One region of the Psychrobacillus sp. FSL K6-4046 genome, then DNA from elsewhere that is predicted to be linked to it. Evidence: riboswitches for the same ligand, from Rfam matches in the RefSeq annotation. Region 1 holds a riboswitch; the other holds the start of a gene.
The links. A riboswitch is a leader RNA that binds a small molecule or an ion and turns the genes downstream of it on or off. The one in region 1 is predicted to bind thiamine pyrophosphate.
Positions count from the first base shown of each region.

Region 1 (16,002 bases):
CTTCAGTACCGTTACTGAAAGTTAGTTTGTCTTCTAATATTTCTATTTTCAAGCTATTATCAACCGGTATATTTTGAGAGATAGCCCATTTTTCTTCGCCCTCATTGTACTTTCCAATAAGCAAACCTTGAGGCTCCTCTTTAGCTTGAGTATAAGGAATAACTACCTCGGGGATTGTATCCTCATCAAATTGGACGATTACAGCTTGTCCAAATTCTGGCTCCGTTAAGTCATTTTCCTCCCACCACTTACTTTGGTTAGATAATGCTAGCCATTCTTCATCCGTCACCTCGAGTGAAAATTCCTCATCTTCTACGACTTCTTCTTGCTTGTTTTCTTCAGTTTGGTCTTTTTCCTTCACTGTCGTCTCCTCATCAGAGCAGGCTGCAAGCAACAGAGTAAGAGCAGTGACACCTAAAATTCTCTTTTTCATAACAAATACCTCCTTTAAAACTGAATGCCCCTAAGACTATTACAAAATTCGACATTCATTTTATCTATATAACCTAAACACATGGATGATAAACTCAGTAAAGGAAAAATTAGTATTTCTATATACAAACTCAAAAGACCAAATCACAAGGACATGGTCTTAATAGAACTTTTAAGAAGAAGTGATTTGTCCGCCATTAACATGAAGGGTTTGACCAGTGACAAAACGTGAATCATCTGAGGCTAGATAAACAAAGGTAGGTGCTAGCTCGAAAGGTTGACCTTGTCGTTCCATCGGATTGCCTGCTTGCGTAACCTCATCTGCTGAAAAGCTAGCAGGGATCAACGGTGTCCATATTCTGCCTGGTGCAATTGCATTTACTCGAATACCTTGGCTCACTAGGTTATTTGCAAGGGCGCGAGTAAACCCTACATTTGCGGCTTTAGTAGCCGTATAATCCATTAAATGCTTATGTCCTTCATATGCAACGACTGAAGCAGTATTAATAATAGAGCTCCCGGGCTTAAGATGTGGTAAAGCTGCTCGCGTTGTGTAGAAATGGGAATAAATATTAACTTTAAACGTATCGTCAAATTGCTCATCTGTAATATCTAAAAGACTTAGCTGCTGGAATTGAATTCCTACATGATTACATAAAACATTTAACTGCCCAAAAGCTTGAACAGTTGCATCTACTATATACTTACAATGCTCCTTGTCTCGCAAATCTCCCGGCAACAGTAAACAACGTTGACCAAGTTCCTCTATTCTATTTTTTGTACGATAGGCATCTTCGTGCTCATCAAGATAAGCAATGGCGACGTCTGCTCCTTCCTTAGCAAAGGCTATAGCTGCAGCCGCTCCCATCCCACTGTCTCCTCCTGTTATTAAGACCGCCTTGCCAAGTAACTTACCCGTTCCAGTATAGTTAGGATTCTCTATAATTGGCCTTGGATGCATCAGACTTTCCAGACCAGGCTGCCTTAACTGACGCTGCTCCGGCACCGTAATTGGAACTTCCTGAAACTTTGTTATTTTGCCGTAGTTTGGATTCATAGGGTACTTTTGATTGTGCTCATGTTGTTCGGACAATAATATCTCCCTTCTTGTTTAATCTTCGAACTACTTTATGTGAACTTACCTGTATCGGTGATAATAATCTACGTGCTGTGCCTACTTTTCGATAAAAGAATAAATTATTAATTAAAAGGAGGAATGCAGTTGAACAATCATTTGTTAATACTTAACCAAGGGGCAGAAACACTACTCACAAATTACTCCGATGCAAAGGTAAATGTACAATATAACTCTAACTCCAAGCCCTTTGAACTACCCGAAATTGGAGCAAGACCCCCATTTTATTGCCATCCAAGCTTTGAAGCCTATTATCCGCTTCTATAATAGCTATAAACCACAAAGCCCTTCTTCATGACGAGGAAGGGCTTCTTGAAGTCTTTAACATTATGATATTCGAGCTCTCCTTCCAACTTTGCAAACATAGTCCATTAGCTTACTATGTGCTAGTGGAAACAAAGAAAAAAAGATATCCATTGTTCGTCGCATTGGCATCGGACAAATAATAGGGTTATTGTGATGAACACCATTTATGGTAATCTTAGCTAGCTTTTCAGGAGTCATTAACTTTTGCTTTTTCATCTGTTGAATCATTTTATGCTTATCTATATTAATAGCTATAGCATTTGAAAAGATGGGCGTATCTACAAACGTGGGACAAAGTACACTTACTTTCACACCATGTTCTTTTGCCTCGTAATGCAAGGAAGTCGTGAGACCTACTATCGCATGTTTCGTTGCAGAATATGGTGCAGTCAGAGGAGAGGGGCCTAATCCTGCTGCCGAGGAAGTATTTACGATATGACCAAAGCCTTGCTCTTTCATGAGCTTGTAGCCAATCTGTGTCCCATGAATGACTCCCCATAGATTGATATCTATAATATGGTTCCAGTCTTCTATTGAAACATCATACAACTCACCATACATAGTAATTCCAGCGTTATTGAACAGATAATCCAGTCTACCATGTTCGTTAAAAGTATCCCGAACCAACTCTTCCATACTTACATGATCAGCTACATCCACATACTCATACCGCGCACAGTTCTGTTGTCGATTAAGCTCATCCTCCACAACTTTACCTTCTATCTTATTTACATCTGCTATTATGACAAATACCTGTTGAGTGATGAGTTCTTCACAAATTGCTTTACCAATTCCGGAAGCTCCACCAGTAACAATCGCAACTTTTCTTTTTGTGTCCATAGATTCCCCCCTTAAGAAACTTCCATAATTGAACTATCACCAAGTGTACTTCTGATCACAGTGGCATACTCATCTGCAACAATTCTTGCTCCAGTGCTGTTCAAATGTATTCCGTCTAAGGTAAGTTTTAAACCGCGCTCGTTTGATAATCGATCAATCCTTGCTTCACTTTTGTAGAAAAATACATCGAACATAACTCGAAATGGATTAGTTGAAATATAAGTGGAGCTGTTCCTGTTAGCCAATTCTTTCTCAAAAATCGTTTGGAGATTCATATAATCTATTAGCTCTTTTTCACTTAAAGACTGGATAAGAACAGATAATTCTTTAATTTCCTTGTTAGTCTGATTTTCAATATGTTCACCTACTATAGAGGGTGAAACCGTCACCACCTTCTTGGTAGAAGGCATCACTATTTTTAAAACTTGCTCATAAAGCTCTATAAATTCATCATGATTTTCAGCTACTGGCTGCGCTTGAACCTTCAAAAGCTTTGAATACACGTCATTCGTACCAATCCAAAGAAATGACCGAGAACGTATAAAATTTTGTGTAAATGACCATAACTTTCCTATAGGAGATGATCATTATGCAAAATTACGAAAATATGAGAATCAAGGATTTAGCTAGAGAGTGTCAATCTGTTGATGACATCATCGAGATGATGAAAAATCTTTTTAAAGAAACATTACAGCTTGTATTTGAGGCCGAAATCGAAGACCACCTTGGCTACTCCAAACATAGCCCGACAGGAAATAATACCGGAAACAGTAGAAATGGCTATCGTTCAAAGGTGATTCGAACAAAGTTTGGAAATACAGAATTAAATATACCTAGAGACCGCAATGGTGAATATGAACCGCAAATCGTGAAGAATTACGAGTCGTCCATCAATGGCTTAGAAGAACAGATTTTAGCTTTGTATTCCAAAGGAATGTCCACAAGAGATATCGAGTCACATATGAAAGATATATATGGTGTCGAAGTATCTCCTAGCTTGGTTAGTAAGGTAACAGATAAAATTTTACCTCAGATTTTCGAATGGCACTCCCGCCCTTTAGACCGTGTGTATCCAATTGTTTATTTGGATGCGGTCCACTTCAAGGTGAAGCACGAGAACCGTATTATTAATAAAGCTGCTTATACTGTTCTCGGCATTAATTCCGATGGAATTAAGGATATCCTTGGTATATGGGTAGGTGAAAATGAAAGCGCGAGCTTTTGGCTAGGTGTCTGTACAGACCTTAAAAGTCGTGGTGTAGAAGATATCTTTATTGCGTGTAAGGACGGACTTTCTGGCTTTACAGAAGCGATCCAGAGCACCTTTCCAAAGACGCATATTCAGTTGTGTGTGATCCATCAATTACGAAATACCATGAAGTATGTGCCTTCAAGGGAACGAAACCCGTTTATGACCGATTTAAAGAAGGTATACAAGGCTTCTACTTTGGAGCAAGCTGAACTTGAGTTTGGAAAAGTAAAGGCATCATGGAAAGATAAATATCCGAAGGTTATTGGTTCTTGGGAGGAACATTGGTTGGAGCTTACAGCTTACTTTTCCTACCCGACGGAGATACGGAAAATCATTTATACGACCAATACAGTGGAAGGATTCCATCGCCAACTGAGAAAGGTAACAAAGACAAAAACAGCCTATCCTACGGACAATTCACTAAAGAAGATTCTTTATTTGGCCACGATGGATGCCATAAAAAAATGGAATAAGCCTATTCCAGGATGGCTAGAGTGTGAGGGACAATTCAAAATTATTTTTGAGGGGCGGATTTAGTAGGATTATCCCTTGTTCATGTACAGTCGTGTTGGGCTCCGCTACGCTACACCCAAAAGTTTTACGCTTTATTTAGACCAAAAAGATAAGAAAAAGAGAGAGAAAAACCCTCTCCTTTTTGGCCATCGGTTAAGTGCTCAGGTTGCTCTTCAGCAGAGCCTTATCCCCTTAACGGATAAAGTAAGTATGTGTTTAGAATAAAGATAGTAATACATTTACACAAAATATTTTACATTCCCAAATGACCCATCAAAATCAGCATCTAAACCAGTTTTTATCAGACGACTATATAGACTTTTTACAGTCTCCCCTGGTTTTCCAAGATTCACAAACGAATCGCTCGGAAACTTCTCTTTTAAAATATTTACAAACGAAACGCCAGGTCGTCCCTCAGTTAAGCTGTCACCAATTAATGCAACTTTCATATCAGTTTCCCCTTTTCTTGATTGAACTTAAAAATATAGTGATTGCTTGTTCAAATAAAGGCTCAAGTGACTGTAATGGCTGTGTATTGGTCAATTGACATAATCCCCCGAGCCAAGTTCCTAACAGAGCAGTCCATTCATCAACATTGCCGTTTTCGAACTCATCACATTCAATTCCTTCTATAAAGATTGAACGATAAGAGCTCATCGGCACTACCGCAAGTTCATATAACTTTTGGACCGATTCCAATGATGATTTAGGATTAGCTGCTAACTCCTCTCCAGCTTTAAGCAATGGAGTTTGATAATTGTACAAAACATGCTTGGCCATTCCGTACCATTTTTCAGTGGCTGATGAATAATTTTGTTCAACATCCGTCCATTTTGAATACCAATCATGCATGGAATTCTGTGCTAATAGAACAAACAACTTCTCTTTGTTTTCAAAATGATAGTAAATGTGACCTTTACTAAATCCAGAAGCTTTAGAAACATCTGCGATTGAGGTCTGATTGTAGCCATGTAATGAAAACAATTCAAAAGCCTTTTCCTTAATGATACGTTTTGCCTCTTAGCTGTCATAACGCCTACTCAATACAAAATAATCCCCTTTCGTCAATTTGAACGACCGTTCTAATTTTATTGTATGATTAATTTCTCCAAAACAAAAGTTTATTTTCTGAATTTTTCTATTTATTTTACAAAATAAAAAAAGAGCAACAATGTAGAGTTACCCTTCTAATAGAAATAATAATTCATGTTTGTATGTCTCCATTTATTTTTGATATCCATTCGTATTGAATTGATGCTAGTATGGATGTATGGACACAAGTTAGTTAAGTCTCTATCCTATAAATAGAGAGGACGTGTCCGGAATGAAACAAAAACGGTATAACCAAGAATTTAAACAAACAATTGTCGAACTCCACAGATCTGGTACACCTGTGAGTAATCTCAGTAGCGAATATGGTATTTCTGAAGTAACTATTTATAAATGGATTAAAACACATTCCCCAATCGAAAACAGTGGGGGTTTAACACCGTCACAAATCGCAGAAATCCAAAAGGAAAACCTTCGGCTTCAACAGGAGGTAGACATCCTAAAAAAGGCTATGACCATATTCGCAAGAAAGTAACAGACCAAGAGATTATTGACCATATCGAAAAGGAGAAAGAACACTTTCCTATCCAATTGATGTGTGATGTGCTAAAAGTGCCAAGAAGTACGTATTACCAGTCGTTCCATAAAGTAAAATCTTCGTATGCCATGGAAAACGAAGCGGTTTTAGCACGCATACAAACTATACATGCGGAGAGTAAAGGTCGCTATGGTGCACCAAAAATTCATTATCTGTTAACCCAAGAAAAGGTCGATTTCAGCTTAAATCGAGTGCAGCGAATCATGAAAAAGGCTGGAATTCGATCAACGATCGTGAAGAAGTACCGACCAACTTCCTCCACTGGACAAGTGGTGGAACGTGAAAACCTGTTAGAACAAAATTTTGAAACGACGACCATTAATGAAAAATGGGTTGCAGATATTACGTATATTCATACATTAAGAGACGGCTGGTGTTATTTAGCTTCCGTCCTAGATTTACACACGAAAAAAATTGTTGGCTATTCCTTTTCCAAATCGATGACAACAGAACTTGTTTTACAAGCTTTAGCGAACGCAATCGATGTTCAACAACCAGAAGAAGGACTAATCTTACATACCGATTTAGGCAGCCAGTATACTAGTGAAGACTTTGAAAAAGCAGTGAAAGAAGCAAAATTCAAACAATCTTTCAGTCGTAAAGGATGCCCATATGACAATGCATGTATCGAGTCTTTTCATGCGATTTTGAAAAAAGAAGAGGTATATCAATCTAGTTATATCAATTTTGAAACAGCCCGATTGACCCTATTCCATTATATCGAGTCGTGGTACAACCGAAAACGAATTCATGGAGCTATTAACTATCTAACACCTCAACAATTAGAGGACTTATGCCGAAAAGAAGCGGTTTGAGAGCAAAGGCATCTAGTTTTCCAGATTTACCCCTACCTACACATTTTTTCAGGACGACATCCATGGCTTGTATTTCCTGTACCCAGCGAAAGCTGTCAAGTACGGTCTTTCACTTGACTGGTTTCGCTGGGTACAGGACGCTCCATGATTGGATGCCGTTCTGACAGAGACTTAACTTTTTTATGTCCAGGATATTGACGTAGATCCAAATGTCAGGTAAATTTTCTTCGTTTTCATGTCCTCTACTTATCACTTCAAAACCATGTTTTTCATAAAACTGCTGTGCATTTTTATTTACCTCAAATGTGTATAATGTTAATTTCCCACTAGATTTCACTTTTGCTTTATCTAGTAATGCTCGACCTATACCGATTCCTTGATACTCTATGTGAATATATAGTTGGCTTATTTCCCTATCATTATAGGCGATCATCCCAACTACTTCTTCATCCATTAAAGCTAACTCTATTTGAAATTGTTCCGTTAAAATATGATTTAAAAAATAAACGTGGCTTTCGAAGTCGTGAATTTCTTTTTGGCCAATAGCCTGTTCCTTACTTTTCCGCCACATATCCACTGTTTTTACTGCGTACTTAGGGTTATACGGAATAATTTTGATATTATGGTGTAGCATATAATACCTCCTTAAACATAGAACTATTCTTCACAAAAGTTATCTATATTTGAGTGGATGTAGTATCCAGCCATGGTGACTTTTCCGTTACTAAATAAATTGAAAGATTTTGTCTCACCTTCATTATTTTCGAGTGTAGAGAGATGCTCCAGATCAAATTCCATCTCTTGTGTACCTTCTCTTTTTGATTCGTTGATTTCCCTAACCACTTTATTAATGGTTTTTTCGTTTTCAATTTCTATTATTTCACCTTCTTTACATTCAATTGTAAGTTTAACCATCTCACCATTTAATAATGGTTCATTGAATTGACTACAGGAGCATAAGAACAAGATACATAGGCAATAGAGTGACATTCTCTTCATTTTTTCATCTCCTAAAGACTTAAAATGACTTCTAATAATTCTCAAACAACACTATGTTTACATGTTAAATTTTAACATAATTAACCAAATACTATTCCATTTATTACACATGTTGTTTTCATTTTTCATCTTTAAATGGCCAATATAAAAAGCCCAAAGACATGTAATTGTCTTTGGGCTTCCTTGATATTTATATTTCTTCCGTTTCTTCGATCGGATCACTTATTAAACTTGCCAATACATGCACTCGTAAAATAATTCCTTTCATCGTACCTTCCTCGTCTGTAACAACGAGAGGATACTTGGAATCAAGTACCTGTTGTATTAAATCTTGTACATATTCTTCTGGATGTACAGTTTTTACTTCCTTCGACATTGCTTCTTGCAAGGTTTTCTTTTGTTTCATCCCTTCAATAGCCTGGTCGATGGTAATAATACCTTGTAGCTGTCGCTTTCTGTCAACTACAAACGCACTCGAGTTACCATTCTCTCTCATTACCTGGATTGCAACATTTAGTCCATCCTTTAAGGATACTAATCCATTTGGCTTAGACATGATATGCTCAGCTTGAAGAATTTTAGTACGATCGATATCGCGTATGAATTCGGAAATATAGCTGCTAGCCGGATTTTCTAGAATTTCTTCTGGCGTACCAATTTGCTCTACTTTCCCGTTTTTCATAACAGCCACACGGTCACCAATTTTAAATGCTTCGTTGACGTCATGTGTAATAAAAATAATTGTTTTTTGCAGACGATTTTGGATATCTAAAAGCTCTAGCTGCATTTCTCTACGGATTAGTGGGTCAAGTGCACTGAAGGGCTCGTCCATTAATAGGATGTCTGGATCGTTCGCAAGCGCTCTTGCGATGCCAACTCGCTGACGCATACCGCCAGAAAGCTCATCTGGATATTGGTTTTCATATCCTTTAAGACCGACCGTCTCTAAATGCTTCTGAGCAATTTCCTGACGCTCCTTCTTGGACATACCTCTAATTTCTAATCCATACTCAATATTTTCTAATACTGTACGATGACTAAACAGTCCAAAGTGTTGGAATACCATTGCTATTTTCTTTTGACGATAAAATTTTACCTGTGTCTTATTGTAATCGACCACATTTTCCCCATCGACATAAATAGCACCTGAGGTAGGTCTATTTAATAAATTCAAGCAACGGATTAGGGTAGATTTGCCACTTCCAGACAGCCCCATGATGACGAAGGTCTCTCCTTCCATGATTTCCATAGAAGCATTGTACACTCCAACAGTATGCCCTGTCTTAGCTAATATCTCTTCCTTTGGTACACTCTTCTCTACCATTGGGATAATTTTTTTAGGGCGTGGTCCAAATATTTTGGATACATTTTCTAGTCTTAATTTTACTGTCATGCTACATCCCTCCTATGTTTCTGAAGGCGATTTGCAATTCCTCCGGTAACTCGGTCGATGATGATCGCTAGAAAGACGATACTAATTCCGGCTTCAAAACCAAGGGATATGTCAATTCGGTTAATCGCAAAGAGTACTCGCTCTCCAAGTCCCTGTGCCCCAACCATAGAACCAACAACAGCCATTGCAAGAGCCATCATCGTTGTTTGATTGATACCAGCCATAATTGTAGGTAAGGCTTGTGGTAGTTGAACTTTCATGAGCATTTGAGAGGAAGAGGAACCAAATGATTGTGCAGACTCTACAATTTCTTTATCTACACTTCGGATCCCTAATTCTGTTAAACGGATTACTGGTGGTAACGCATAAATGATTGTCGCAATAACTGCTGGTACATTTCCTAGTGGAAAGAAGAAAATTACTGGTATTAAATAGACAAAGCTTGGCATTGTCTGCATTGCGTCTAATATTGGGCGCATGATTCTGGACATGGACTTACTAAAAGCCATTCCAACGCCTAGCGGAATGCCTATTACAAGAGACAAAATTACGGAGATTAGAACGATGGAAATCGTGGTCATCGTTTCCGGCCACAAATCAAAGGAGCCTATTAAAAAGATAAATGCCCCATAAAGCAATCCTCCATAAATATTATTAAAATACCACCCTATTAAAAAGATGATAACAATAAATAACCACCATGGTATTGCTAATAGACCTGCCTCTAAGCCTTTAATCATAGAGGAAGAAATAATAAAGATAAAATCAAAGAATGCATCAAAGTTCGCGGCTAAAAAATCTACGAATTTTTCTACTACATCCCCGATTGGAAAACGTACATCTGGAAATTCTGTCATATAGTAGGACTGCAAAACATACAGTCGCAGGTCACCTCTCTTTTAGTTAGATTGAGTTATGAATTATTTTAAAGAAGCTTTAACTTTTTCTGCCACTTCTTCTGACACCCAAGCTGTCCAAATATCTTCATACTCTTTCATCCACCAAATAGCGGCTTCATCTGCTTCCACATCATTTTCTTGCATGTAATCTAAAGCACTTTCAGTTAAATCATTGCTAGTTTCATAGTTACTTAAAAAGTCTACTACTTCCTTAGCTTGTGTTGGTAAATCTTTATGAACAGCAACCACTACATCATTCGGAGGAAATTCAGTTCCCTTCGAATCATTCCATGTTGCTTCATCGTATGGTGCGTCTTCTAATAGAGTTAAATCGTAGCTTGCTGTTACCCACGTTGGTGACCAATAATAACCTACCCACGGCTCGCCTTTTTTATATGCGCCAGCTAGATCTGCAACAATGGCAGAATCAGAGCCAGGTGCTAGATAGTTATATTGTTCGTCAAGGCCATATGTTTCAAGTTTCGTCCCCAAATACTCACTTACTACCCAACTAGATGGAGCACCGACCACTCGGCCTTTACTGCTATCTTCGGGATCTTGGAAAATTTCTGGATACTTCTCTAAGTCTTGAACCGTTTTTAAATCCGGTGCTATTGGTTCAATACCTCGTTCTGCATCTCCTTCTATCACGTAAGTTGGAACATATAATCCTTGCGCGTTATCAGCGAAATTAGTAGCTACCTTTATGATATCTCCACTTTCAATTGCTTTTTCGTAGACATCTTTAATGTTATCGGTCCATACTTCCATATAGACATTTATGTCGCCCTTTTCAAGTGACTGCATGGTTGCCGCCGTTGTTCCACTTGTTACTTCGGTTTCATAACCATAACCTTCTTCGACGATTGTTTGAGCTATGCTATTGTGTAGGCGAATACTATCCCACCCCGCATCAGCAAACTTAATCACCTCAATATTGTCCTTGCTTGTCTCACTGCCACAGGCTGCAAGTACTAAAAGCATACAAAGTGAAAAAAATAACATAATCTTTTTCATTAGTTTGACTACCTCTTTTCATTCAGTTTTTAAATTAGACGTTCGATCGCTCCTCCTTCAAAATCTATAAATAATTGCTAAAATCCTAAACAATTAAACTTCCCTGAATTTGGAAATTAAAGGACGTCTAATTTATAACTACTAATATTACTAAAAAAATTTGTATATTGCAAATTCACTTAATAAATGATTGTTATTATTCTATCTTTATCTGAATATTATGCATCATTTTTCTAGTCATTTTTCATTAAGTAATTAGTGAACCCTAGACAATCTATTCATATAAATAACGATGTAATTATTAATTATTTGTGATAAAGAGGAGATTTTGAATTTATCACCGCTCGGGGGAGGTTTATCACCGTTCACGAGATTTTATCACCGTTCGTAGAGATTTATCACCGCTCATAAAGGTTTTATCACCGTTCGCGAGGTTTTATCACCGGTAGGGTTTATTTTTATATTTTTCTCACCCCACAAAACATAAAAAAGCCATGAACGCTATGTTCATGGCATCTCTTACACTTTAAACCACTCTGTTTTCTGGTACCCGTTCCTCTAATGCATCTTCAATGGCCGTAGCATTGATCTGCATCATAGCAAGTCTTGTATAGATACTGGCACTACCGATATGGGGTAGGACAGTCACGTTAGGTAAGGTTAAAAGTGGATGATCTAATGGGACTGGCTCCGTTTCAAAAACGTCTAGACCCGCAGCCCAAATGCTTTTGTTGACTAGGGCATCATAAAGCTCCTGCTCATCAACTATTCCTCCTCGTGCCACATTAATAAGAGCTGAGGTTTCCTTCATCATTTCCAGTTCTTTTTTCCCAATTAAGCCTCTAGTTTCTGGAGTGAGAGGAGTCAATATTACAACAAAATCTGACTCCTTTAGTAGTGTCTCGAGCTCCACATATGTAAAGTTATACTGTTGCTCAGATTCTAATTTTCTTGTTCGATTATGGTATAAGACCTTCATATCAAACCCTTTTGCCCGGCGTGCGACTGCTTCACCGATTCTCCCCATGCCTATAATTCCTAAGGTTGACCCATAAACGTCCATGCCGGTTAGTTGCATCGGTGTCCAAGACTTCCATTTCCCTGCACGAATATCCTGCTCCGCTTCTGTAATACGACGAGCAGTTGCTAGTAATAAGGCAAATGTTAAATCTGCTGTAGTTTCCGTTAACACACCTGGTGTATTGGTTACAATAATCCCTTTTTCTTTTGCAGCCTCGATATCAATGTTATTATAGCCGACCGCAAGATTAGATATAATTCTTAGATTTGGTAGGCTTTCTATCAGTTCCCGGTCCACTTTATCCGAGAGAACGGTCCACAAAGCATTACAATCCTTTGCCTCTTTTTTGATATCCTCGTACTTCATTGGAATTTCATCGCTATGCCACATAATGACTTCAAATTTTTCTCTTAGTGGTTGTACAATCTCTTCCGGTAACTTTCTAGTAATAAATATTTTATACATCCAATTCCCCCTAATGATTTTCTGATAATTTAAGCATCGCTGATTTGAGAAAAGAATTCAACTGTATTTACAATAATATTTTTATACGCTATACTGTGGTCACATAAAAAAACAGATTGTGTAAATCTTACATAATTGGAAAACTACATACCGTTTCTGCACTAGGGGTGCCCACTTTGGCTGTGATGAGAGCTTTTTAAGCTCCGATCCCTTATTACTCGATCAGGATAATACCTGCGTGAGGAAGTGCGGTGACTTTCCTTTTTTTCATAAGGTTAGTGGCTGCATCTTCACGGATGTAGCTTTTTTTTATGAAAAATTTTAAGGAGGGTTTTGAATGGAATGTGGTTTAAGTCCGATTGTAGGGTTTCGTTTCTCCCTACATCCAATGAGCAATGAGTTTATCAGTATTATTAAGGGGGCGTTACAGGATACAGACACATCCAATGTGTGGATGCATACGGATGACGTATCGACTGTGATCAGGGGAAAACAAGCTCATGTATTTAATGTGGCAAAATCAATAGCTTTAAATGCAGCAAAAACTGGGGTACACGTGGCTCTATCAGGAACATTTTCAGCGGGCTGTCCAGGTGACACAGCAGCTGACGTTTATTTAGAAAGAGGGGATGAGGTTGCTAATATGGATGCAACTAAACAATATGTGTCCTCTCAATTCGCCTTATATCCAATGAACAATCCAAACTATATGGATGTTATCTACAAAGAGATTCAGCATGCGAAAGACGCTGGTGTATTCAATGAGTCCATGCATTATGCAAGCGGTATCCATGGAGATATCCATGATGTATTTGCCTTCTACGAAGCTACCTTTAGCAGAGCCAGATCAGAGGAGCACAAACATTTAGTAATGACTTTATCGATGAGCATTAACAGTCCTTCTCATGGAGATAATCTTCATGCTTAAATCATGGAAGCTAAAAGAGATTATTTTAATGTCTATCTTTGCAGTAGTATTTGGGATTGTGTATTTACTATTCCTTCATGTCGGAAATATTTGGTCAGGGTTTATTGGTCCAATCGCATATGAATGGATTTTTGGAGTATGGTTTATCGTTTCTATCATCTGTATGTATATCATTCGCAAACCAGGAGCTGCTGTAATCTCTGAAACTATTGCAGCCGCAATAGAGGTGCTTTTAGGTAATGCTGTTGGACCACGACTTATCCTTTCAGGTGTCATTCAAGGATTGGGTGCAGAGGCAGTATTCGCAGCTACCCGCTATAAACGATTTGACCTTTGGGTATTAATGCTTGCTGGTGCAGGGTCTGCAGTTTTTAGCTTTGTGTATGGATATTTTTTAGGAGGATTTACAGTTTATACTACTGGGTACGTCCTTTTTATGCTTGTCGTTCGGATTTTTAGCGGGACACTGATTGCTGGTGTAGGCGGCAAAGCCATAGCTGATGGTTTGCTTGCAACGGGTTCATTAAGAGGATATTCTATTTCACGCTCTAAAAAAGGTGACGCACGTGTCTAATGTTATCCGTCTCGAAAATGTTTCTTTTTCATTTCCTGATGAAGAGGTTCCTGTATTATCAAATTTTTCGATGTCTATTGAACAAGGAGAGCGTGTTGTGATTACCGGTCCAAGTGGCTGTGGGAAAAGTACATTGCTATATTTGTGTAACCGCCTCTACCCTGACAATTGCGATGGAATAGTTTCCGGGAAAATAGAGCTTTTTGGGAAGGACAGCAATTCTTATCGACCAGGCGAGGTCAATCATCGTATCGCTACCGTCTTTCAGGATCCAGATGCGCAGTTTTGTATGCCAACCGTTGAGGAGGAGCTTGCCTTTACTTTAGAGAATTTACTAGTAGCGCGAGAGGACATGGATTCAAGAATTTCAGAAGTATTGGAGGCAACCAGGTTAACCGCTTATCGACATTCCATCATTCAGTCACTTTCTGGAGGAATGAAACAAAGAGTCGCCACGGCTTGTGCACTCATTATGAAGCCAGAGGTTTTATTGTTAGATGAGCCGATTACGCACTTAGATCCTTATACTGCAAAACAATATATTGAATGGTTGGATACACTGCAGCAAAGCTCTGGATTAACGATATTAGCAATTGAACACAAGCTAGACCTTTGGGAAGATTTCTTTCATCGTCGAATTAGATTAAAAGAAGACAGAAATTCGCTTATAGACGATGTTAAACGGGATAACAGGGTCCAACAGGAACTATCCCTACAAGTAGAAGGAGTTAGCACCCATAGTTTTCTTCAACCAAGCTCGTTTTCTTTACACAAAGGAGAGGTCGCAGTACTAGCGGGACCAAACGGCAGTGGAAAATCCACATTATTAAAGGCTCTTTCAGGGGTTCTGCCAGCTGAAGGCAACGTCCTGCCAAGCTTGTTAGGCTATGTACCACAGTCACCAGAATTTTTGTTTGTTACAGGAAGAGTAAAAGAGGAGGTCTCTTTTGGCGGAGGATCAAACACAGAAGAATTGCTGGAACGACTTGATTTATCTAGCATCTCTGAGGCCCATCCATTTTCTATCAGCCATGGACAAAAACGTCGCCTAGCTATAGCCGTTATGCTTTGCCAGAACCGGGAAGTGATTTTGATGGATGAACCAACTTCTGGTCAGGACTCTGCTAATCTGACAGAACTTTTAAAAGTCGTAGATGAGCGTTCTAGGGCAGGTACTACTTTTCTAATCGTTACCCACGATATGGAATTTGCGTATAAGGTAGCTGATTCCATCTTATTGATGAGGAACGGAGGAGTGACAGGGAAATATAGTGCGACCAGCTTCTGGGATAAGAAAGATTTAATGCTAGAACATCAATTACTTCCTCCTAAGCGAGGTCCTGTCTATGCGTGCTAGCCTTCATAGGATGAATCCGTCCGTTAAGTTTGTGATCGTAATGATTTGCATGCTTTCACTAGCATTCTTTTTCGATCCATGGACACCACTAGTTTTTTGGTTCAGCATTATGGTGATGCAAATATTCTTAAGCAATATATCCTGGAAAAACTGGACCTTGCTGATGCTTCCTTTCGTAATCGCAGCTTTTGGTTACCTTTGGACCACTCTTCTATTTGCAGAGAGCGGGACTGGAACTGTTCTTTGGTCCATCGGTTCTGTCGATATAACGGAAAGCCAATTGAACCACGCCTTATCCTTAAGCTTTCGGGTGTTGGCCTTTTCTAGTCTAAGCCTATTATTTGCTCTAACAACCGACCCAATTATATTTATACGGAGTCTAATGCAGCAGTTGAAGCTGTCTCCTAA
Region 1 covers NZ_CP152020.1:237,906-253,907, reverse strand. Annotated here, with positions in the region: gene MKY09_RS01355 (hypothetical protein) at 1-433, opposite strand, end outside; gene MKY09_RS01350 (SDR family oxidoreductase) at 605-1,489, opposite strand; gene MKY09_RS01345 (hypothetical protein) at 1,655-1,834, shown strand; gene MKY09_RS01340 (SDR family oxidoreductase) at 1,895-2,713, opposite strand; gene MKY09_RS01335 (SGNH/GDSL hydrolase family protein) at 2,725-3,231, opposite strand; gene MKY09_RS01330 (IS256 family transposase) at 3,303-4,502, shown strand; gene MKY09_RS01325 (hypothetical protein) at 4,718-4,927, opposite strand; gene MKY09_RS01320 (TetR family transcriptional regulator C-terminal domain-containing protein) at 4,929-5,486, opposite strand; one part of gene MKY09_RS01315 (IS3 family transposase) at 5,803-6,028, shown strand; one part of gene MKY09_RS01315 (IS3 family transposase) at 6,028-6,941, shown strand; gene MKY09_RS01310 (GNAT family N-acetyltransferase) at 7,051-7,575, opposite strand; gene MKY09_RS01305 (hypothetical protein) at 7,599-7,940, opposite strand; gene MKY09_RS01300 (glycine betaine/L-proline ABC transporter ATP-binding protein) at 8,131-9,333, opposite strand; gene MKY09_RS01295 (ABC transporter permease subunit) at 9,330-10,190, opposite strand; gene MKY09_RS01290 (ABC transporter substrate-binding protein) at 10,254-11,249, opposite strand; gene MKY09_RS01285 (D-glycerate dehydrogenase) at 11,776-12,735, opposite strand; TPP riboswitch at 12,889-12,997, shown strand; gene MKY09_RS01280 (YkoF family thiamine/hydroxymethylpyrimidine-binding protein) at 13,073-13,663, shown strand; gene MKY09_RS01275 (ECF transporter S component) at 13,656-14,237, shown strand; gene MKY09_RS01270 (ABC transporter ATP-binding protein) at 14,230-15,594, shown strand; gene MKY09_RS01265 (energy-coupling factor transporter transmembrane component T) at 15,584-16,002, shown strand, end outside.

Region 2 (16,002 bases), 1.0 Mb from region 1:
TTTCCTTTTCCGAATGCTCCAGAGATTATAATATGATCAAAGTATGGTGAAATTTCTGGAGTAATTTCAAGCTTTGTGTTTTGCAGGCTAGGAGAGCCATTTGTCATTAGTAGAAGCGTATAGTTATTCTTTAATTTGTCTAGTACTTCAAATGTTTCTTCATATACAAATGGACTTTCCTTGCGCATACGTGGAAAATAACTTGCTAGTTCCTTTCCAAGGGTCTCGTCCTCGACGCCAAGCTTTTGTAAGCCTTGTGTCCATGCGTGTTGTTGATAGTCAGCGATTAGTAGCTTCATCTTTTGAAAATCTTCCCCTGGATCATCAAATGTGCCCCATAGTCCCTCAAAAGGATTAATACCAATCATTTGGGTGAATGGACGTGTTTCATATGAATCATATAACTGGCTTGCCGAGTCACGAACGGATTTTTCGAGCTCTTTGGAATTTACGCTAGCCTTTGCAGCAGCATAATCACAGGTTTTCTGAAAAGCCGTTTCTACGCTTTTCTTGTCCCATAGTAAGGTGTCGTCCAAATCAAAAAATACAGCTTTTTTCTTCATCTATGTACCCCCTCCACTAACTTACTTATTACTTTACCTCAGTAAAGGGAGATATGTCACTAGCGTTAGCTAAAATGTTAATAATGTATTGAGCGGGCCTTCTGTACGAATAATATCTTCTATTGATTTAATAGGAATCGGAAAGTAAGGAAATCCATATACATAAGGGGTAATCTCGTAGAGTTGAAAATAAATGACGATAGTATGATCGGCCAGATAGTAATCCTGGTCTGGTCTGATAGTAGTAAAATCCTCCAAAAGAGGAACATCCCATGCTTCTATTTTCATCGAAATAATTTGAGATAGCTTCTCTACATAATTACTATTTGGGTTAAACAAGTCCTTTAATGAATATTGCTTTCCAGTCATAACATCGAAGGTTAGGGACTTAGTAATAGTTAAACCATGAGCACCGCCTGTAAAGGAATAAACGGTAAGGCTTAAGCTTAAAATATTTCGCTCGTTTGTCTTAATTTCATAAGTTCCTACCAACTCCACTAATGACTCATTATAAAAGCCCTGTTTAATAAGGAGGTTATTTAAAAGAGAAACAATATCTCCATTAATCTTTTTTTCTGTTAAAGAATGAGGTAAGTTAGTAATATGAGGATAATTAACAGAAATGTTAGGTTTTGAATGGGTAATGTTTTTGTTTGTAACGCAAACTGGAAAATCCACTGTTCACAACCTTTCAAACATAATAGTAATTATATGAATGAAAGGAGTTTCATATGTTTTTAAAAAGAATAATGATTAGAACGGATCAAGAAATATCAAAGGATGAATATCCCTTTACTATACCTACAATCCAGAATTTTAGGGAACTTGAATTGACCAATAGCGTCACCTTCTTTGTAGGTGAAAATGGCACAGGAAAATCGACTCTATTAGAAGCAATTGCAGATCAATGTGAGTTTAATACAGCAGGTGGTGGCAGAAACAACTACTATGAGGTAGATGCTGCAGAGAGTGCATTAGGAAAACATTTGAAGCTCTCTTGGATGCCAAAGGCGACGAACGGCTTCTTTTTACGTGCAGAGACATTCTACCAATTTGCTTCCCATGTGATGGAAAGTGGAAGTGTTGGATCCTATGGAGGGAAATCACTTCATGAACAATCACATGGTGAATCATTTCTATCCTTATTTTTACATCGCTTTAATGGAAGAGCTATTTATTTATTGGACGAGCCAGAAGCAGCACTTTCCCCGCAAAGACAGTTGGCCTTTTTAAAAATAATGCATGACTTAATACAAGAAGAGGATTGCCAATTTATCATAGCTACACATTCTCCTATTATTTTAGGCTTCCCAGAGGCAACAATTTATAGCTTTGATGCTGGACATATTGAAGAAGTAGAATATGAACAAACAGCACATTATCAAACAACTAAATATTTTCTAGATCACCGGGAGAAATTTTTAAAAGAGTTATTGGAAGGTGATTAGATGCCAGTGATTATAGATTATCTAGATGAGATGCTTTATGCTATTATGATTTTTTTACCGGTCCTGATTATTTGGCGGCTCATTCGATGGAAACGACGTGGTTTTCATTTAAGGGAAGGGTTATATGAGCTGGGCGTGCTATTTCTTATTGCAGTATTAGTGGGATTATTTTCGCAGACAATTGTTCCTAAGCCTGAAGAGGAGCAAGCATATGTGCACAGTATAAACTTAGAATTATTTCGAGTAATAGAGGAAACTTGGAACGCTATTATTTACTTAGGGTATTGGGAACCCTTTTATATTAACTTCCTTGGCAATATAGTTTTATTTATACCAATAGGCTTTCTTTTTCCACTTCTATTTAGACGCATGGAGATTTTTCCTTTTCCCGTACTTATGGGTTTCTTAATTTCGTTATTTATAGAAATTGTTCAGATTCCACAAAATAGAAGTAGTGATGTAGATGACCTTTGGTTAAATAGCTTAGGAGCACTAGTAGGTTATATTTTTTATCTAATTATTAAAAAGAAATTTCCTGCTTTTTGTAGGGTGTTCAAAAAAAATCAACCTACGAGTTTATAATGGTTCCGGTTTGGGTAAATATGAAACGGACAGTATAAAGCAAGGAGACATCAAGAATGATGATACAGAAGGACACACAAACAGAAAAAAGAAGAGACAATATTATAGAGGATTTAGTAAACAAAGGTGTTTTTAAAATTGATGGAAAACAATTATATGAACTGAATTTTTATCAATTAATGAAGCAATATATAAATGATGAGAAACAAACAAATTAGTGCCTATTAAAAGGCACTTTTTTTAATTGCATTAATCTACTTATATGGCTAATGGTCGATAATAAAAATGTGGTACACTTGATTCAAACACAGATGAGGTGGAGAAAAACTTGACAGTTATACAGAATTTAAATGAAACATTACAAAAAAAATGGGCAGAGGCTGAATTTGCATTTGAAATGCCTATCCAAACCCAACTAATCCCGCATATGCTTAACGGTTCAGATATAGTAGCAGAGTCCCCGACAGGAACAGGTAAGACATTGGCTTACGTTCTTCCTTTACTACAAAAGGTTGATCCTTCTAAAAAACAGATACAAGCGCTAGTCGTAGTCCCTTCACAAGAATTAGGGATGCAAATTGTAGAAGTATTTAGAGAATGGTCTACAGGAACGGGTGTCTCTGTAGCTCAATTAATCGGTGGAGCGAATATTAATCGTCAAATTGAAGGATTAAAGAAAAAGCCAAATATTGTAGTTGGAACACCAGGTAGGCTGCAGGAGCTTGTAAAAGTGAAAAAGCTGAAAATGCATGAAATTAATACAATCGTATTAGACGAAGGAGACCAGCTCCTAAGCAGAGAGCATCGTACAACTGTAAAGGGTTTAATAGATGCTACTGTTGAAAGACAGCTTGTCGTAACCTCTGCTACGATCACTGAGGAAATAGAGCTAGTTGCAGAGCGTATGATGAAGGAGCCTGTCCGAATCCATGTGACAGCCGAGGAAGTGCCAGCTAAAGGCGAAGTCATCCATAGCTTTGTTAAAACAGAAACGAGAGACAAAACAGAGCTTTTAAGAAAGCTGTCTCACTTACCAGGCATGAGAGGGCTAGCATTTGTGAACAGCTTAGATCAGTTGCTTATGAAGGATTATAAGCTCTCCTACAGAGATGCACCTATCGTTTCCTTGCATTCGGAGATGAAAAAAGAGGAACGTAAAAAAGCATTAGACGATTTTAAAAATGGAAAAGTGAGTATCTTAATAGCGACGGATGTTGCAGCTAGAGGATTAGATATTTCTGGACTTACACACGTCATTCATGTAGATGTTCCACATTCTATTGAGCAGTACCTACATCGTTCAGGACGTACGGGACGAGCAGGCAAAAATGGAGAAGTTTTAACACTTTTATCATATAACGATGAAAAAACCTATAAAAAATGGACAAAAGAGATTCCAGGTAAAGCCGTTCAAAAAATATGGTATCGTGGTGAATTAATAGAAGGTTCATCCAAAACGATCGATAAAAAGGGGAAGTAAGTAATGGGGTTCCAACAAAATCTTGAGGAATATGCTGAGTTAGTTGTTAAGGTTGGCTTGAACATTCAAAAGGGACAACCGCTTTTAATTAATACCACTACAGATACGATTGATTTTACAAGACTTATTGTTAAAAAGGCATATGAAGCAGGAGCAAAAAGGGTTGAGGTCAATTATACAGATGAAGTAAATGCTAGATTGTTTTATGATATGGCACCTGATGAAGCATTTCATGAAGTCCCAAAATGGGTGGTTGCACAAAGAGATGAATTGATTGAAAATAAAGGTGCCTTGTTATGGATTGATGCAGATAATCCAGATTTGCTAGAGGGAGTGGCGATAGATCGTATTTCGAACTATCAAAAGGCTTCAGGTAAGGCATTAGAAAATTATCGCAAGGCCGTAATGAATGATGTGATCACTTGGTCGATTGTAGCAATGCCTTCTAAAAAATGGGCAGCAAAGGTATTTCCTAACCTAGACGAAACAGAACAAATGGATGCATTATGGGAGCTTATTTTCAAAGTAGTGCGCATTGGAAAAGGAACTGCGGTTCAACAATGGCAGGAGCATATTAACAATTTAGAGTCACGTGCAGCATTATTGAATGAGAAAAGATATAAAAAACTGCATTACAAGGCAGAAGGTACAGATATTGAAGTGGAATTGCCAAAAGAACACATCTGGCAATCTGGAGCTAGTAAAAACGCTCAAGCAGTGCCATTTACCGCTAATATGCCTACTGAGGAGGTTTACACTGCGCCACTCAAAACTGGTGTGAACGGTTTTGTAAGCAATACTAAGCCTTTTGTCTACCAAGGGAACGTGATTGATGGCTTCAAATTGACATTTAAAGATGGTGAGATTGTTAAGGTTCAGGCAGCTTCTGGTGAGAAGCTTCTGCAAGAGCTGATTCAAACGGATGAGGGCGCAAAATATTTAGGTGAAATCGCATTGGTACCACATGAATCGCCTATTTCAGCATCTAATGTATTGTTTTTCAACACTTTGTTTGATGAAAATGCCTCGAATCACTTTGCCATCGGAGAAGCATACCCGACATGTGTAGAGGGAGCTAGAGGTTTAACCGCAGAGGAATTAGAAAAAATGGGTATTAACACTTCTATCGTCCATGAAGACTTTATGATCGGAAGCGCAGGTATGGATATAACAGGCGAATTAGCAGATGGAACGAAGGAACCAATCTTTATTAAAGGTGCATGGGCATTTTAAGGAGCTGAACTTCAGTGAAAAGATGGATAAGTTTACTTATGATTCTTTTAATTTTATCTCCTGTGTATTCAGTAGAGGCAAAGTCGCCAGAGGTTTATATTCCTTTAGGTGATTCACTTGCCGCGGGTCAAACACCAAATATGGCAATTGATGCAGGATATACGGACTTAATTTCACAAGAGTTGAAGAGAGCCAATCTGCTTGGATTCTACTCTAAAGGACTAGCATTTCCAGGATATACAACTAGTGATGTCTTGAAAACCGTTCAGTCAACTGAAGCGAAGGAACTTCTGGCAAATGCCACACTTGTTACCATCTCTGCAGGGGCTAACGATTTGTTAAGGCTAGTTCAGGTTAAGCCTGCAAGTGGGATGGTCGCTTACTCGCAAGTTTCCGCCAATTTTGCACTAAATAATGTTAGAAAAAATATGCAAGAAATCATAAAAGAAGTTCAAGCTACTGCACCCAAGGCTAAAATATACGTGATGGGATACTATTTTGCATATCCTCATGTGCATGAGTCTCAAAAAGAAGGTGTCGGCAAAGAGTTAGATAAGCTACATACGATTCTACAAACTGTAGCAGAGCAAAATGGAGCAACTTATATCTCAGTGGAAGAGTCTTTCGATGGGAAAGAAAAAGAATTAGTACCAAGTGTTGGTGATGTTCATCCTACACTAGAAGGCTACCGTCAAATGGCTAATTCATTCTTTAGTAAGTACAACTCCCGTATGCTTGTGTATGAGCACGAATTGCCTAAGCCTAATCCGTTAACCTTTGAAGAGCTTATAGAAAATAGAAACCAAAGTAATAATGGTTCAACGCAAACGCAAGCAAATGCACTGCCAATTAATCGCTATCTATCGTTTACAAACGGTAATTATATAGCTATGGTCTTGCAACGTATTTTATCATAAATAACTTGCTCAAATTTAATATCCTTAAAAGAAGCAATCAAATCAGCTGAGAACTTCAAGAGCCCCCAAATTTTAGGGTTCATAAAATTGGGGGCTCTTTTTTTAGCAAATAGTAAAAGACTAAAGACAAACTGAAAGATCTTTGAGTTTGTCTTTAGTCTTTAATTTCTTTTATATAGCTTTAGCGTAAAAAGTTCAGCGCTTAACTGTTTTTTTCGATTTTAAGACTTTACGAACAATTGGATATACTACTGGTGCCCATTTAATTGCTGACTTAACTAATCTGCCTACTTTCATAATCAATCCGCTCCTTGCTTTTCTATACTTATCTTATTCCCATTTTAGAAGCAATTAAACATCATGACGTAATACCTTGATTCCCTGGACAATGTTCCAAATGAACAGAACTATATTAATCAACGTATATAAGCCTATAAAAATTAATGCTGTAGTCATGCTAGACCACATGTTTGTTGTGTCGCCTGAATAACTCAGTGGGGAAAAGTTTGCAAATACTGCTAACATAAGAAACACAAAGAAAATAGTAGGAATAATATGTGAGATTAAAGACCTTTTTGCATGGTATTTTACCCCTTTATCTGTCGTAAGGAAGTAAACAATTATTGGAAGAATAAAGGGAGCAAATAAAATAGAAAAATAGGTTGATGCACTTAAAATTTTATTGGTATCCATACATGGTCTCCTCACATATTCTCGCTACTTTTTTAATTAGTCTAAGACAAACTTAACAAGTATGTCTTTATATTCCTCAACGGATGAAATAGAAACCGATTCCTGATCCCCGTGCCAATCAGAGCCGCTTGGCCCGAACTCTATGGCTACCGCACCCTTCGCTGCATAATAACGAGTATCTGCAGCACCATGCTGTCCGAATAGGGTAGTTGGGGTTTGTCTGATAGCGTTACAAGTAGCTAAAAGCTTCTGGATATACTTATCATCTTCTTTATTAGTGATAGCTGGAGTATGACCTTGGAAATGTATTTCACTGCCAGGGTATTTCTCTAAAAGGCTTCTTAACTCTTTGGAGATTTCCTCGACGTCTTGTCCAGGAACAAATCTTAAAGAATAACTTATGATACATTCGTCTGGTACCATATTATATCGGTCTCCTCCTTCTATTTTTGCCAAATTTAGAGAAGGATATTCATAATATTCATTACTAGCCTGCATGAACGAGCATTTTCTTAAGTCTTGGTCAAATAACATGGCTTTTTCAATTGCATTTACTCCTTCCCACGGACGGCTGCCATGAGCAGATTTACCTTTTAGGTGAACATCCCATTGTAAAATACCTTTTGCTTGGAGTCCGATGTTAACATGAGTTGGCTCACCGCAAATAACAAAATCACCATGATAACCTTGTTCAACTAAGTGCTTGGATGTTTTTCCTCCTGTTTCTTCATCGGTAGCTATGTGTAGCTGTACTTTTTTGGTAAGTAAATCTTGTTTTTCTGAAAGAACCGCGAAAGCTTCCATCATTGCAGCAACACCAGCCTTCATATCAGCTGAGCCACGCCCATATAGTCGGTCTTCTACAATTTTCGGTTCAAATTGCTCTGGGTTCCCTGGAACTACGTCTATATGTCCGTTCCATATGATTGTTTCTTCACCTGTTCCAATTTCAGCTACAAGCATTTGTTTGTTGTTTAGCTCATACGTTTTTGTTTTAACGCCTCTTTTTTCTAGCCAATTTTTACAGTATTGCAGTGCCTCATTTGCACCTTCCAAATTATCACTCTTTATTTTAATTAGATCTGTTAGTAAATTAATCAATTATTACACCCCTAATAATAAATTTGTATTATTATATAATACCAATCGGGGTTGCATTCTAAACACCTATCGGCTACAATGAACTCAAATAAAATAAATTCGAAACCACAAGGGGCGTCGCTACAAAGCGGCTGAGATAGTACCCTTAGAACCTGTAAGTTCATACTTGCGTAGGGATGTGGATGGAAACTGGCAATCGCGCGATGTCTGGCTCTGTCCCTTCGGCGTTTTTTTGTGGTCAAAAAAGGGGATTACAATGAGAAATCAACGTGTTGTGTTACTCGTAGAGATTGCTATTTTTGCAGCATTAGGCTATGTATTAGATTTAATTGGTTTTGGTATGCCACAGGGAGGCAGTGTTACATTTGTTCTCGTTCCAATCATATTAATTGCCTTTCGTCGAGGTATAGTGGCAGGCGTAGTGACCGGCTTTTTAATAGGGCTGTTGCAGGTTGTGACAGGACGCTTTTATCCAGCACCCTTATCATTTGAAATAGTAATTATGCAAGTGGGTATTGATTATTTTATAGCATTTATGGTTGCAGGGCTTGCAGGATTATTAAGACCAGCATATATTAAAGCATATGAACATCAAAATAAGATGAAAATGACAATAGCGGTTGTGCTGGGTGCTTTAATTGCTTCATTTTTACGTTATTTAGCCCACGTATTATCGGGGATATTATTCTTTGGGGAATTTGCTGAGGGCCAAAATGTTATCGTATATTCATTAGTTTATAATTCTACTTATATGATACCTGTATTTCTATTTGCAGCTTTTATCTGTTCGATCCTATTCGTAAAAGCCCCGCGCCTATTACTCCCGAAGTCATAAGATATATGATATGATATTCATACATCTAAGTGAAGAAGGGATCTTGTAAAGATGATAGTAAAGACAAATGAAGAATTAGAAATGTTAAAAAAAATTGGTCACATTGTAGCTGAGGTAAGAGATGCAATGAAGGTAGCAACAAAACCAGGCGTGACTACTAAAGAACTTGATGAAATTGGCGGTAAATTATTTAAAGATAAAGGCGCTGTTTCCGGCCCAATGGGAGAGTATGATTTCCCGGGGTATACTTGTATAAGTGTAAATGAAGAGGTTGCACATGGAATTCCAGGCTCTCGAGTGATTAAAGAGGGAGACCTTGTTAATATTGATGTTTCCGGTTCATATGAAGGTTTCTTCGCAGATACTGGTATCTCGTTTGTAGTAGGAGATGGCTACGAGGATAAGGAAAAACTTTGTCGGGTAGCAGAAAGTGCATTTAATCGTGCTATGACTAAAGTAAAAGCAGGTTCTCGTCTTAACCAAATAGGTAAGGCAGTGGAAAGAGAAGCAAAAGAAAACGGTTTACATGTCATCATGAATCTTACTGGTCACGGTATTGGGAAGTCCTTGCATGAAGCACCTCAGCATGTGTTGAATTATTATGATGCATGGGAGTCAACAATCTTAAAAGAAGGAATGGTTCTAGCAGTGGAGCCTTTCATTTCCGAAAAGGCAGAACATATCGTGGAATCAGGTGATGGCTGGACATTTGTCACTCCAGATAAATCCTTAGTTGCTCAAATCGAGCATACGGTGATCGTTACAAAAGACCAACCAATTATTTTAACTAAAATAGATTAAATAAAAAACGCTAACGAAATTTAATTTTTCGTTGGCGTTTTTTTTATAAATAGTATTCCAACCACTAAGACTGTGCTTAGGAAGAGGGAGGCTGCAGATATTAATAATTCGTTTACATTATGACGTACAGCGATTCCAATGAAAGCCCATATAAAGACTAGAACGATTGCTCGGTCATCATAATGATATCTAAAGTGTAAGGCAATTGCAGTAGCTAACGTTAGGAATATAACGACCCATAAAGAAGTAGTTATTCCAAAGCCGCTAAACTCATAATATGTTAAAACATAATCAAGATTTGCTATAGTGGCTACAAAAATCCATCCTAGGTAAATGGAAATAGGTATTCTTCTTTTCCAATTGGATTCACTACTTGAGTAAGTTAAATATAAAAGGAATAAGGACCAAAGCAGCGCTAGTATTGTAATTAAAGCGTAGCTAAAATGCTCATAATGCCATAGTAGAATCCAAGAAATATTAAATAGGCACGTTGCTAGAAATAATACTACTCTTTGTAAGGGAATCTTATGTTCAATTCTATATTCTCTTATAATATTCCATATCCAAAAAGCTAATAGTATATAAATAACAATCCAGATGGAAAATACATAACCAGCAGGTGTAAAGAGGGCTGGAATTCTAGCAGAGATTTCCCCAGTCGTTTGACCATTAATAGGTAACGTATTAGCAAGTATATTTACAAGGATTGTTGCGAGATAACCGCAAATCAAAAGGATTATTTTGACCAAAAGATTCGCCTCCTTCTATATTTAATAAGTATACCTTTCAATCTAAGAGCACACAAATTCAATTATAGAAATTATGTGACAAAAAAATGAATAATTAGGAAAGTAATTCATGATATAATGAAAAATGTAAAAGTTTTTAAAATAGGGGGAATATTCAGATGTTAAAACAAAATTATCCAATCGTCTGGGATTTAGATCGATTTTTCCGTGGTGGTAGCAGCTCCTCTGAATTACGGGAGCATCTAGATAAAGTTAAGGAAAAACTAGGAAAATTTGAAATAAATGTTAAGGAAATAGTTGTCCCAGCCTCAGCTCAAGAGTCTAACCAAATTAGGCAAATAATCGAGGAACTAAAAGATGTAGCTGTCCATTTAGCAGAAGCAGGGGCAGTTATTGGCTGCTATCTAGCTCAAGATACAACAGATAAAAAAGCGACGCTTTTACAAGGCGAGGTTGGTTCATTGTATGCAAGGTTATCTTCGTTAATGATTACAATACAACAAGCGCTTAGCAAGACAGAATCTACCGTATGGGAAGAGCTTTTAAATACGGACGAATTAACCCCATTTAAATTTATATTAAATGAATGGAGAGAGCAAGCGAGTAAAATGCTTTCCGAAAAAGAAGAGGATTTAATAACTACCTTAGAAGTAGACGGTTATGATGCATGGGGCCAACTATATAACATGCTTGTAGGGGACATCCATATAAAAATGACTATCGATGGGGAAGAAAGAATACTTTCGGTAGGACAAGCTGATAACTTAAGCTCGAGTGATAATGCTGAAATTCGTAAAAATTCCTTTGAAGCGTTAGAAAGTGTATGGACTGAAAAAGAAGAAGTTTTTGCGAAAACGCTTAATCATTTAGCTGGCTTCCGTCTGGCTACGTATAAAAAAAGAGGCTGGGAATCTGTCTTAGAAGAACCTCTTGCCATCAATCGTATGAAACAAGATACATTGGATGCAATGTGGGGAGCAATCTCTAAAAATAAAGCACCATTTGTGGAATATTTAAATAGGAAATCGGAGATGCTAGGCGAAAAAGCGATGCATTGGTATAATTTAGATGCACCTATCAGTACGTCTACCGAAAAAATGGAGTTCCAACAAGGAGCGGAATTTATCCTAAAGCATTTTAAAGAGTTTGGACCGAAGCTAGAAGCCTTTTCAAGAAATGCTTTTGAAAATGGATGGATTGAAGCAGAGGATCGTCCTAATAAGAGACCGGGTGGCTTTTGTACAGGAATGCCTGTATCAGAGGAATCCCGTATATTTATGACTTATAGTGGTTCCATGTCAAATGTTTCTACACTTGCTCATGAATTAGGTCATGCATTCCACTCATATGCTTTAAGACCAGTGCATTGGATGAACCGGAGATATGCAATGGGAGTAGCAGAAACTGCATCTACCTTTGCAGAAATGATAGTGGCGGATGCCTCTGTTTGCGAAGCAAAGTCCAAAGAAGAGAAAATTGCTTTGTTGGAGGATAAAATTCAACGCAGTGTTGCTTTCTTTATGAACATTCACGCCCGCTTCTTGTTTGAAACTAGATTTTATGAGGAACGAAAAGACGGCATTGTTTCTGCAAACCGGTTAAACGAGCTAATGGAAGAAGCACAGAGAGAAGCCTATGGGGATGCTTTAGACACGGTACATCCGCATTTTTGGGCATCTAAGCTCCACTTCTATATTACAGGAGTTCCTTTTTATAATTTCCCTTATACCTTTGGCTACTTATTTTCTTTAAGTATATATTCAAAGGCAAAAGAAGAAGGATCTGGTTTTGAGGAGAAGTATATTGCTTTATTACAGGACACAGCAGTAATGTCTGTAGAGGATTTAGCGATGAAACATTTACAAGAGGATATAACGAAAGAAGCGTTTTGGAAGAAGGGAATTGACCTTTGCATTCAAGATGTTGAGGAGTTTTTGCAATTAACTAACACTAAAGGGTGACGGTACTTGATTTATCTAGAAGGAGCAAGTTGTTACTTAAGGACTTTAAATGTAAAGGATGCACCTGCTCTTGCAAATTTAGTCTATGACAACAAGTTGTACTGGTCTGTTTTCGAACCATTACACCAAGAAGAATATTATACTGCTAGCGTCCAAAGAGAGAAGATTCGTGAATCAATCATGCTCATGCAGGAAAAAAGGGAATATAGCTTTGGTATTTTTTCTCATGAACGAGATGTTTTGATAGGCAGCATTTCACTTTATAGCCTGAAAAGAATGCCGTTTTCTAGTGGTTTAATTGGCTATTCGGTTGACCAGAAGCAAATTGGTAAAGGAATTGCGTCTGAGGCTGTTCGACTAGTAAAGCAATTTGGCTTTAATGACGTTCAATTAAATCGAATAGAAGCTTATGTATCCCCTAGAAATTTTGGCTCTATCAAAGTGCTAGAGAATAACAAGTTTGTTCGTGAGGGATTGCTGCGTAAGCTATTATTCATTAATGGGAAATGGGAAGATCACTATATGTATTCCGCTTTAAGAGGAGAATAATAGGGGCTATAAATGAGTCTGTTGGTAAACTTAGTTTATCAACAGGTTTTTTGTATTATGTGGTGGACAGAAGGTTAGGTAGGTTGCTCTTAACACCAAATAGCAAAAAAAGAGCTTGCCATGGCGTTAACCATAAGCAAGCTCAAAAAAATTGGCGATTTCCCGGGAAATACATTATTTTTTGTCGATTTTACCGTCTGTTACCAAATCAAGTCGTCCCGTGTGAGGATCGATAATTAGTCCATGAACTGGAATTTCAGAAATCATCAACGGATGGTTACGTATCATTTCCACACTATGTAAGACACTTTCTTTCACGTCTGAAAACCCTTCAAGCCATTCTTCCACTTCAATACCTGAGTTTTTCAGTACATCAAAAGTGGAAGGATTTACTCCACGAGCTGTCATTTTTTCAAGAATTTTATCTGTTTGAATGGAGCTCATTCCACAATCGTGGTGACCAATTACATAAATCTCATCTGCTTGAAGCTCGTAAACTGCAACGATCAAGCTGCGCATAATACCACCAAATGGATGGTTAATAACAGCCCCTGCACTTTTAACAATTTTTACATCTCCGTTTTTAAGATTCATTGATTTAGGAAGCATTTCTACTAAACGTGTATCCATACAAGTAAGAATAACTATTCGCTTATCAGGAAACTTAGTAGTTACATAAGGTTCATACAGCTTGTTTTCTACAAATGATTTGTTATAGGTTAGTATGTCGTTTAAACTTGGCATAGTAATTCCTCCTTCTTAATATATTTTATACGAAAAAGAAGAAATTTACTTAATATTTGTTTAAAGAAATTATCTTGCAATGTTTCTTTTGCGATCATGGATAAAGAAAGACTTCCCTGTACCGATTACAACTGACTGTAATGGTTCTGGTGCAAGGTGGACAGGTACTTCAATTACACCGCTAAGCCATTCCTTTAATCCTTTTAGCAACGCTCCGCCACCAGTCAATATAACTCCATGGTCTACGATATCTCCTGAAAGCTCAGGAGGACAAATTTCTAGTGTCGCACGAATTGCTTCTAGAATTGTCTCTAATGATTCTTTTAAAACTCCCTGTATTTGAGTAGAAGATAGTTTCACTATTTTTGGTAACCCCGTCACTACATCTCTTCCTCGCACTTCCATTACTTCTTCTGTATGAGGTACCAGGGCATACCCTATAGTCGTTTTTATCAATTCTGCTGTAGGCTCACCAATTATCACATTAAACTCTTTACGTACATAGTGGATAATTGCCTCGTCCATTCGATCTCCTGCAGCTTTCACAGTACTAGACGCGACTACACCTCCGTATGAGATAATCCCTACCTCTGTAGTACCTCCACCGATATCAACAATCATGCTTGCTACTGGCTCATTGACTGGCAACCCAGCACCAATTGCAGCGGCAACAGGTTCTTCCATTAGCTGCACTTCTTTAGCGCCACTTTGACGTACCGCATCTTGGATGGCACGGCGTTCTACAGAAGTTGCTCCTGAAGGTGTGCACACAATCACAGTAGGCTTACGTAAAGAAGTACCAAGTTTTTTGCTAGCTTTTTGCATAATAAGTTTTAACAACTGGGTAGTAACATCAAAGTCTGCGATCACGCCATCTTTTAGAGGTCTAACTACTTCAATAGATGTTGGTGTTTTACCTATCATCTTTTTGGCCTCTGATCCAAAGGCAATTATTTCTTTTGTTTTTGTGTTTACTGCCACCACAGTTGGCTCATCTATAAGTAATCCCTTATTTTTTGTATAAACTAAAGTATTAGCAGTTCCTAAATCAATACCGATATGTGAATTTGACAACATATGTCTTCCTCCATTTCACTTGCTCTACGTTATTATAATGGAAAATAGCACAATTGCCATTTGTAACATAATGGAATTTTACGTATGTTTCAATACTTTGTGGGTAGTAAGGGGCATTTATAGGAAAAAAAATAATGACAAAAACCTATTTTGTATTCGTTTTGTAATACAAACTTATCTAAAATGAAATGAAAAAAATAAGAAATAATAAAGAAAAGCGGAGGCGCCTGTTCTGCCCTGACAGGCAAATGGGAAAATGCGAGGAGGCAACTCCTCAGCCACTGGAGTATTTTCCCATTTGACCCCGAGGGGCAAGGCGCAGGAGCTAGACATCAAGAAAAGCGGAGGCGCCTGTTCTGCCCCGACAGACAAATGGGAAAATGCGAGGAGGCAACTCCTCAGCCACTGGAGTATTTTCCCATTTGACCCCGAGGGGCAAGGCGCAGGAGCTAGACATCAAGAAAAGCGGAGGCGCCTGTTCTGCCCCGACAGACAAATGGGAAAATGCGAGGAGGCACGTATAACGGATAATTGCCTGGTACAGGTAGACACGAGACACTTAATCAGGGGTATCCGCACGTAAAAGTAGAGAAAGCGACACCTAATCGGAGCAAAAGCGCACCTAGAGCGTAGAAGAGTGATACCTAAAAAGTAGAAATTTTCACCTAAATAGGAAAACCGCACGTAAACATTAAAGAAGTGTCACCTAAACTAGGCAAAAGCGCACCTAAAGCATAGAAGAGTGATACCTAAAAAGTAGAAATTGTCACCTAAACAGGGGGACTGCACGTAAACATTAAAGAAGTGCTACCTAAACTATGCAAAAGCGCACCTAAAGCATAGAAGAGTGATACCTAAAAAATAGAAATTGTCACCTAAACAGTAGAAATTTTCACCTAAACAGGGGGACCGCACGTAAACATTAAAGAAGTGCTACCTAAACTATGTAAAAGCGCACCTAAAGCGTGGAGAAGTGATACCTAAAAAGTAGAAATTGTCACCTAATTAGGGGAACCGCACGTAAAAGTAAAGAAGTGCCACCTAAACGAAGTATAAGCGCACCTAAAGCATAGAAGAGTGATACCTAAAAAGTAGAAATTGTCGCCTACATAGGGGAACCGCACGTAAAAGTAAAGAAGTGCTACCTAAACTAGGTAAAAGCGCACCTAAAGCGTAGAAAAGTGATACCTAAAAAGTAGAAATTGTCGCCTAATCATGGAAACCACACGTAACGTAAAGAAGTGTCCCCCACAACCCCTACATATAAAG
Region 2 covers NZ_CP152020.1:3,121,001-3,137,002, reverse strand. Annotated here, with positions in the region: gene MKY09_RS15445 (HAD family hydrolase) at 1-563, opposite strand, end outside; gene MKY09_RS15440 (DUF3298 and DUF4163 domain-containing protein) at 633-1,241, opposite strand; gene MKY09_RS15435 (AAA family ATPase) at 1,295-2,011, shown strand; gene MKY09_RS15430 (VanZ family protein) at 2,012-2,593, shown strand; gene MKY09_RS15425 (Fur-regulated basic protein FbpA) at 2,650-2,811, shown strand; gene MKY09_RS15420 (DEAD/DEAH box helicase) at 2,922-4,073, shown strand; gene MKY09_RS15415 (aminopeptidase) at 4,077-5,306, shown strand; gene MKY09_RS15410 (SGNH/GDSL hydrolase family protein) at 5,321-6,223, shown strand; gene MKY09_RS15405 (DUF4870 domain-containing protein) at 6,575-6,916, opposite strand; gene MKY09_RS15400 (M20 family metallopeptidase) at 6,953-8,017, opposite strand; TPP riboswitch at 8,118-8,211, shown strand; gene thiT (energy-coupled thiamine transporter ThiT) at 8,274-8,852, shown strand; gene map (type I methionyl aminopeptidase) at 8,904-9,653, shown strand; gene MKY09_RS15385 (tryptophan-rich sensory protein) at 9,674-10,402, opposite strand; gene MKY09_RS15380 (M3 family oligoendopeptidase) at 10,561-12,363, shown strand; gene MKY09_RS15375 (GNAT family protein) at 12,370-12,912, shown strand; gene MKY09_RS15370 (carbonic anhydrase) at 13,087-13,656, opposite strand; gene mreBH (rod-share determining protein MreBH) at 13,726-14,733, opposite strand.
Region 2: it holds a riboswitch for thiamine pyrophosphate, as region 1 does, so the genes downstream of both, thiT (energy-coupled thiamine transporter ThiT) here and MKY09_RS01280 (YkoF family thiamine/hydroxymethylpyrimidine-binding protein) in region 1, are expected to answer to the same signal.